Regions from separate parts of the Bradyrhizobium sp. UFLA06-06 genome, predicted to be linked through region 1. Evidence: riboswitches for the same ligand, from Rfam matches in the RefSeq annotation. Region 1 holds a riboswitch; the other holds the start of a gene.
The links. Region 1 has a riboswitch for ZMP and ZTP ahead of IF803_RS15180 (bifunctional 5,10-methylenetetrahydrofolate dehydrogenase/5,10-methenyltetrahydrofolate cyclohydrolase). Riboswitches for the same ligand answer to the same signal wherever they lie in the genome.
Positions count from the first base shown of each region.

Region 1 (4,182 bases):
TTCGGCGCATCGACGAAGTAAATACCGGGCAGCATGGCTCGTCGATGACGACGTCATTGATACGCTGCTGTTCTGCCGCCGGCCTGTCATATTTGCCGCAACATTGCGCGACGACAAGTCGCGTGCGGGAAACACCTAGCGGCGTTGGCCGCCGTCCGAGGCGGATGAGTTCGGCATGCCCGTCAGCCGAGCTACGCCCGCCCCTGCTCCGCCGGCCGCATGTGGATCAGCGCGTCGAGCACGAGGACAAGAACGGGGCGCTGCTCGTCGTTGACCAGCTCCGTCTTGAAGATCACGACGGCGTCGCGCCGCTCCGGCCTGATGGTGATCTTCTGGATCCGGGATTGGCCAGTGAGCGTGGCACCGGGCCGAACCGGGCTCGGCAGGCGAATCTCGAAGCTCCGCCCGACGATCCCCGCCACCTTGGTCCAGATCGCCTCCACGACGAGCCGCTGATAGATCGCAATGGTGTTGAAGCCGCTTGCGATCAGGCCGCCGAACGGGCCCACTGCCGCCGCGACGGGATCGGTATGGATCGGCACCGGATCATATTTCCCGGCGAACTCCAGGATCTCGGCCTCACCGATGGTGTAGCTGCCAAGCTTGAACGTCTGGCCCTCGGTAAGATCTTCCGCATACAGCATCGCCCGCCTCCATCTGTCGCGCGATGCTAGACCAATGGTGCGGGCTTTCCATTACCCCGGACGTCATGAACTTCGCGCGCGATACGCGAGCGACACCCGCCGCGCGCATATCGCCGCAGGCATCCCCCGCTATTGCAGCCGGGCCGCCCTCGCCTTTGCGGCCTTCACCGTGTTCTCCATCAGGCAGGCGATTGTCATCGGGCCGACGCCACGCGGCACCGGCGTGATCGCGCCGGCGACCTGCACCGCCTCCTCGAACGAGACGTCGCCGCACACCGTATAGCCGCCGTCCGGCTTCTCGACGCGCGTGGTGCCGACGTCGATGACGATGGCCTGCGGCTTGATCCAGTCGCCGCGCACGAGGCCGGCCTTGCCCACCGCGCTCACCAGGATGTCGGCCTCGCGGCAGATCCTGCTGATGCCGCGGGTGTGGATATGGGTCTGCGTCACGGTCGCGTGCTCCTGCAGCAGCAGCGCGGCCATCGGCTTGCCGACGATGTTGGAGCTGCCGATCACCACGGCATGGGCGCCGGTGAGGTCTGGCAGGGTCGATTTGATCAGCCGGAGACAGCCGAGCGGCGTGCACGGCACCAGCGCATCGTCGCCGTGAAACAGCCGGCCGGCGTTCAGGGCGTGCAGGCCGTCGACGTCCTTGGCGGGATCGACCGCCGCCATCACGCGCAAGGCGTCGATATGCGCCGGCAACGGCAGCTGCACGAGGATGCCGTCGATATCGTCGCGCGCATTGAGCGCCTCTACTCTGGCAAGCAGATCGGCATCGCTGGCATCATCCGGCAGGCGTGCGACCTCACCGCGCAGGCCGAGCCGTTCGGCCATCCTGACCTTGCTCTGCACATAGATCTGGCTCGCCGCGTCACAGCCGACCAGCACGACCGCAAGCCCCGGCGCGCGGGGCAGCCGATCGAGTTCGCCAGCAATCTTGTCGATGACAATTTGGGCATGTGCATGCCCATCGAGAATGTTCGCCGTCATGGCACCTCCGTTTCGAAGCGGTGCCCAGGCGCGCGGCGTTCAGTCTCTGCACTCCCCGATGGTGGTCCATCCAAGCGCCAGTCGCGCAGATGGCGTCGTCATAGCCGCCCCGCCAGGCAAAGGCAATTCACGCTCTCCCGCGGGTCGAACGGCGACGAATTGCCCTCACTTTTGCCGGTGGATCGGTGCCGGGCGGATCGCCTCTGGGGGTAGGATTCGGGCAAGACTTGCGTTAAGTCTCGGCGCTTGCCGGGCTTTTCCGATCCCCGGCGCCATCCTTCCGGTCATCACGCCATTTCGGACATTTTCGACATGAGACATATCATCCTCGCGCTGGCGCTCTTCTGCCCGGCTGCCGCGCTTGCCCAAGGAACCACGCCGGCCCCCGCCGACGCAGACAAGCCGGCGGCGGCGACCTCGCAGCCGATGGTCGGCGACAAGCCGCTGGTCCAGGTCGGCAAGAAGTCGGCCGCCAAGAAGGGCGAGAAGCCTGCCACGCCCGGCAAGCCGCAATCGGTCGCCCAGAAGCTTCAGGCCTGTCAGGACATCGACGACGCCACCAAGGAACGGCTGATCTGCTACGACGAGATCTTCAAGCCGCAGCCGAAGCCGAAGGCCACCCCGGCCAAGGGCGTCAACGATTGCCGCTTCGTGAAGGAAGAGGACGAGCGGCTGACCTGCTACAACGGCTTCGCGGACAAGATTCCGCGCCTGCCGCGCTAAAGGTAGCGAGCGGCGCTCGGACGCCGTCCCGGATCCGGCCACCCGCCTGATCGCGGACATGAAAAAGCCGCCGCAAGTGTTTGCGGCGGCGCATTGATTGCCGGCTGCGGGCGGCCTTTCTTACCAGGTGCCGAACCCGCCGAAGAAGCCCATGCGCTGCTGCTGCGCGACGCGGTAGGGCTGATACATGCCGGGCTGCGCCAGCCGCATCGGCTGCTGGGGATGGGCATGGTAGCGCGCGACCTTGCGCTTCTTCGGCACCTGAGGTTGGGCCTGCGCCGGCTGCTCGGCCGGCTTTGCCTCGGCCGCGACCTTCTGCGCGTCAGCCTTCTCCGGCGGAATGAACTGGGCGAACGTATTGCGGACACGGGCTTGCGCCGACGCGTCACCCGAAGCCGACGGGACGGCCGCGGCGACCGCGTTGACCTGCGCCGGAACAATGGTCGGCAAATTGGTGTCGTAGACCACCCGCTCGGGCAATTTCTGGGTCGACTTGATGCGCACCATGGTCTTGTCGACGCCCGGCGACGACAGGCCCTGGTTCTGACCGGCGACCACGGCCTCCTGCGGCACGATGGAATTGACGACGAAGAGCAGCGCGAGCAGCACTCCACCAACGAACAGGAAATAACGCGCCACAGGCATTTTGGTAGCTCCCCCCGCGCAGCGGGCGCGGTTCATCTCGGCGCGACGACATTAGTCATCGCGCGGGCGATCTCATCGTCTGCGCATGATCACCCGGACGCGGTCCGCGCTCCCGGGTCGTTCGCTAACGGCTGGTTTATTAGTTAGTTCCTGTCCGGCCGTTACGGTTCACCCGGCAAGTCAATTCGCGGTCACTTTTTCGGGATGCCGGGAATTAAAGGCGGCTCGCCGTCACGACCGAACATTTCGCCTTGTTTGCGTTAACATTGACGAACCCGACCAACATCCGCGAGTAGGTCTTGCGGCTTTTCATGGCGATGGTGTCGGAGATCAGCCGCTTGCGCTCGGTCAGCGGCCGACCGTCCCGGCGGATGAAGGCGCAGGCGATCTCGATATCCTTGACGGCGAAATCATTGGCATTGCGCAGCGTCAGGGTGACGAGCGCCTTCGAACCCAGCCCGCCGCGCCGCCACGATTGCGAGGCGATCCGCAGCTTGTCCAGCGGAGACCTTTCAGCGCCAGGCCCGGACGACCTGGCCTCCTCTGCGCCCTGTGGGGCGGTGGCCACGCCGACGGTGGTCGGCTCGTCCGCCGGTGCGGCCAGCGCGTCCCGCGCGGCCTGATTTGTGATTTGGGCGGGTTGCGCGCCGGTCGAGGCGTTCTGCGCGGTGCGGACGATGCTGGACGACACCGGCCAGACATCCCGGTCTCCGGCGTCGCTCGGCTCGGGGAGCATGAACCAGGCGGCGATCCCGGCGAGCGCAATCAGCGGCAGCAGCAGGCTGGCGTAGAAGCCGCCCTCACCGAGACGTCCGGCGGCCAACCTCCGAAACGACGCCAAGCCGATCCGCATCGTCGTGCCCTCACCCTGGCGGCCCGATCGGGCCGCCCCCACACAGAGAGGAAGCCGCACCGCGCGGCTTCCGGGGCGGCCGCAGGTCGAGCGGCCACGCGAAGACAATCGCTGACGGCCGCAATGGTTTCATTCCGGGACGACAATCTTGCGGCCGGCAGCACGGAGGGATGGCCTCATGGCCGGCCGCTCGCTAAGTTCGCGCCGCCCGAGAGCGAGTGCCGCGCGCCGAAGCGGCGCGAGAACAACAAGGAGATCGCAATGCCTGTCGTCACCTGGGACCACGTCCACCTGCGCAGTCCCGATCCCGAGGCCACCGCGACC
Region 1 is NZ_JADFUD010000015.1:7,161-11,342, forward strand. Features, by position in the region: gene IF803_RS15175 (MaoC/PaaZ C-terminal domain-containing protein) at 192-644, opposite strand; gene IF803_RS15180 (bifunctional 5,10-methylenetetrahydrofolate dehydrogenase/5,10-methenyltetrahydrofolate cyclohydrolase) at 774-1,637, opposite strand; ZMP/ZTP riboswitch at 1,653-1,732, opposite strand; gene IF803_RS15185 (hypothetical protein) at 1,950-2,360, shown strand; gene IF803_RS15190 (hypothetical protein) at 2,481-3,005, opposite strand; gene IF803_RS15195 (hypothetical protein) at 3,220-3,858, opposite strand; gene IF803_RS15200 (VOC family protein) at 4,120-4,182, shown strand, end outside.

Region 2 (4,182 bases), on a different contig from region 1:
CGTGCAGGCGATCCGCGCCGGCGCGATCGGCTATGTCACCAAGACCAGCCCGCCGGAGACGCTGGTGCACGCCGTGATGGATGCGCTGTCGGGCAAGATCGCGATCAGCCCGGATATCGACCACGAGCTCGCGCTCAGCCACCTTGCCGGCGAGAGGAAGGCTGCCGACCTCCTGACCGCGCGGGAATTCGAGGTGCTGCGGATGCTGCTCGCGGAGAACACCACCGAGGAGATCGCCGAGGCGCTGCACCTCAGCCCGAAGACGGTCGCGAACCTGCATTCCCTGATCAAGGACAAGCTCGGCGTCGGCACGGATATCGAGCTGGTCCGCCTCGCGTTGCGGCAGGGTATCCTGACGCAGACCGACCTCGGCGAACGCTGAGCCTCCGTGGCGGCGCCAGCGAGGCCGCGTACCGGTAAATCGAGCCGCATTTGCCTCCGGGCAAACCGAACATCGAGCCGCATCGTCGAATGGCCGAGTCCCGAGAAAGTCGCGTACCAGGCGTAACAGGAGAGCCTCGATACTGGCGCGCCTGGGACCATAGTCCAGAGACTGGACTACCTTGGTGGCCCTCGTGATGCTAAAGTTCTCGTCATGAAAGGCTATGGATCATTTTGCCCCGTAGCCAAAGCTGCGGAAATTCTCACGGAGCGGTGGACCCCGCTCTTGCTCCGCGAACTGCTGCTGGGGTCCCGCCACTTCAACCAGCTTCGCCGCGGCATTCCACAGATGTCGCCGACCCTCCTCTCCAAGCGCCTGCAAACTCTAGAAGAGGCCGGGCTAGTCTCACGCCAACCAGGCGACAACGGGCATTGGGAGTACCATCCAACCCAGGCGGCCAGGGAAGCCAGGCCAATTATCGATGCAATGGGCTATTGGGGCCACAAATGGGCTCGCAGCCAGCTCACACCGAACGAACTCCACGCGGGCCGGCTCATGTGGAATATGCGCCGTTCGTTCGATCTAAGGCACATTCCATGCGACTTCGTGCTGTACATTGAGATTGCGGACGCTCGGCCGAAGCGCTGGTGGTTTGTTGTGAAGAAGGAGGAAGCCGATCTCTGCTGGGATGACCCCGGCTTCAAGGTCGATATCAGCCTCTATGCGAGTCTGCTGACGCTTGTGCAGATTTTCGTAGACGAGATGCCGCTGCTACGGGCGCGTGAGCTCGGCAAAATCGAGATCGACGGTCCTAAGCATCTTGTGAACAGCATGCGGGCTTGGTTTCCACGTAGCAAATATGCCAGTGAGGCGTCTGCGGCCGCAGGGCAAGTCTTAGCTAGCTGAAAGACACCTCTCCCAGTCCACTTTTTGGACTAGTGACCCTGCTTCCCCCAGCTGTAGCGTTTGCGAATGCGCTCATGCGCTGAGCATCTCAGCTAAAGGAGGCAAGGATGAGCCGCCCTTCTCTTCTTTCATACGCCCTGCTTTTGATCTTCACTTGTGCTTGCGTTGGTCATGCAGCAGCAGACCCACTTGCCGACGAACTTTCCTCTGTGGCTGCCAAGTGGGATGCCGCCATCAACAACGCAGACTTCGATGCCCTGCTTCCATTGTATACCGCTGACGGCAGATTGATGCCGCCCGGTGCGCAGCCGCTCACCGGCCCTTTGGCAATCCGTAGTTTCTTTGCCGGGCGGGGAAGAAGCGTCAGAGAGCACAAGGTTGAGCTGGTCGATGTGTTGTCCATGGGAAACTACGCCTACACCACCTCGCATTTCACGGCCACGCTAGTGGTAAATGAGAAGGCGGCGCCAATTTCTGGCAGCACCGTGAGACTGCTTGAACGCCAACCCGACGGGCAGTGGAAGATAAAGTCCCACATTTTCGTCAAGGAATAGATTCGCGGGTGCTACTGCTACGCAGTCAGCCTCCCGGCGACGCCAGCTATGGAACCCTGCCTGCTATGGAACCCTTGCGGGACCGCCGAGGATTGAATAGCCTGCTGCTCGCGATGAGCTGCAGGCTCATTCGCCCCTCGCGCGACTGGCGAGCTTACGTGGAATTGACCACGGTGAAGCGCGAAGGGTTCTAACGCCGTTCGCCTGGGCAACCCGTTCAGCTGATGATCCAGCGTCTTAGGGAGCCCGGACCATGCCGTCATTCCGCAATGAACTCCACCTCAACGATTCGGAAGTTGCCCTTGCGCTCGAGGGCGAAGAGCGCCGCCAGCAAGACGGCGTCGAGCTGATTCCGTCGGAGAACTACACATATCCCGAGGTTCTTGAGCTGCTTGGATCGGTGTTCACCAACAAGTATTCCGAGGGCTATCCGGGACGCCGCTATTACGGCGGCCAGGAATTTACGGACCAGATAGAGAACCTTGCCCGACAGCGAGCGTGTGCGCTGTTCCGCGCCGAACATGCCAACGTTCAGCCTCTGTCCGGGTCGCCAATGAACCAGGCCGTGTATCTCGGCCTGCTGCAGCCCGGCGATACGATATTGGCGATGGACCTGTCACACGGCGGCCATCTCACCCACGGCGCGCCCGTGTCGCACATGGGGCGGCTCTTCAACTTCGCCCGTTACAAGACGCAGCCGTCAAACGGCGGCGCCATCGATTTCGATGAGCTCCGCGCCATGGCCCGGCACGTCCGTCCGAAGCTGGTGCTGTGCGGCTACAGCTCCTATCCGCGCGATCTGGATTATGCGTCCTTCAAGAGCATCGCCGATGAGGTGGGTGCACTGACCATGGCCGACGTCAGCCATTACGGCGGCCTGATCGCCGGCAACGCCTTGCGCAATCCGCTCGATGCGGGTTTCGACGTGATGACGACGACATCGCACAAAACGCTTCGCGGGCCGCGTGGCGGCATCGTTCTTTGTCGCCGGGAGTTCGCCGGCAAGATTGACGCGTCGGTGTTCCCGGGATTGCAGGGCGGTCCGCACATGAACGTTGTGGCCGGAACCGCGGTCACGCTGAAGAAGGCATCGACGTCCGATTTTCAGGCCTATGCAAGGCTGGTCATGCGCAACGCGAAGGTCCTGGCCGAAGCGTTGATGGAACGCGGCATGACGTTGATCACCGGCGGAACCGACAATCACATGATGGTCGTGGATACGGTGGCCAGCGTCGGCCTGGACGGCGGCGCGGCCGAGAACATCCTCGACGCCGTCGGGATCACCGCAAACAAGCAGATCATTCCCGACGATCCGCGTCCGCCGCTCAAGCCGAGCGGCATTCGCCTCGGGACGCCGGCGGCGACCACGCGCGGCATGGGCGAGCCCGAAATGCGCCTCATCGCCGAACTCATTGCGGAATCCCTCCGGTCGAAGGGAGATGCAGCGGTCGTCAAACGACTGAGGTCGAACAGCGTCGAGATGTGCCGCGCTTTCCCCGTTCCGGGGATCGCGCCGCCCTCATAGGCAGCCGACCTGCGTTCCTGTTCCGCGTTCGTCGCGTCGCTCGTCCGGGCGTGCGGCCTGCATGGGCACGTCGTGAAGGTTCCCCGGGAAAGACCGGAACGGAAATCGATGCTGTTCGTTGGACCGCATGATCTCGAAGACGGAGCGTCCAACGCCGTGACCCGGAAAACCTTGCAAGCACGCTCGGAGCAGGCGCTCGTCGTCATCATTCTCAGCACCGGTGCGCTGATCGGTTACCTCGGCCTGGCGCTGTCCAGGCTGTGAGCGCGACGCCCGGCGGGCACCAAGCCGCCGGCAGGCGTCGAGCCGCTTGCTGCCCTGAAAGCTCGCGCGCGCGTGCCACTGAGTTGCCCGACGTGGCTAGCCCCGCAGCAAAAATATAGAAAAATATAGGGTGAAACGAAGAGCAAAGCTCGGACAAATCATGTCGCGAGAATGCGGATGTTTGACGCACAAGCGACAACACATCCGGCGTCGTCCCGGCGAAGGCCGGGACCCATTACCACGAATGGGAATTGTTGCGCGACGCTGGGGCCACAGCCTCCTCTCAACAACCCAACCCTGTGGTTATGGGTCCCGGCCTTCGCCGGGACGACGGTGGTGTGCGCGGGAACAGTCTCGCGATGAATGCAACGCCACGTACACCCGTCACTGAAATCGAGGACATTGCCGCCTGCCCGCAATTCTCGTACACGGTTTCACGCAATGACCTCGCAATTCTCTCCCAACTCCGTCGACGTGCTGCTGTTCGATATCGGCCGCGTCGTGCTCGACATCAACTTTGACAAGGTGGTGGCGCACTGGGCGCAGCATGC
Region 2 is NZ_JADFUD010000005.1:29,726-33,907, forward strand. Features, by position in the region: gene IF803_RS05705 (response regulator) at 1-382, shown strand, start outside; gene IF803_RS05710 (winged helix-turn-helix transcriptional regulator) at 596-1,288, shown strand; gene IF803_RS05715 (YybH family protein) at 1,396-1,842, shown strand; ZMP/ZTP riboswitch at 1,974-2,059, shown strand; gene IF803_RS05720 (serine hydroxymethyltransferase) at 2,096-3,367, shown strand; gene IF803_RS05725 (hypothetical protein) at 3,476-3,631, shown strand; gene IF803_RS05730 (HAD family hydrolase) at 4,073-4,182, shown strand, end outside.
Region 2: linked by a shared signal. The riboswitch ahead of IF803_RS05720 (serine hydroxymethyltransferase) and the one ahead of IF803_RS15180 (bifunctional 5,10-methylenetetrahydrofolate dehydrogenase/5,10-methenyltetrahydrofolate cyclohydrolase) in region 1 are both predicted to bind ZMP and ZTP.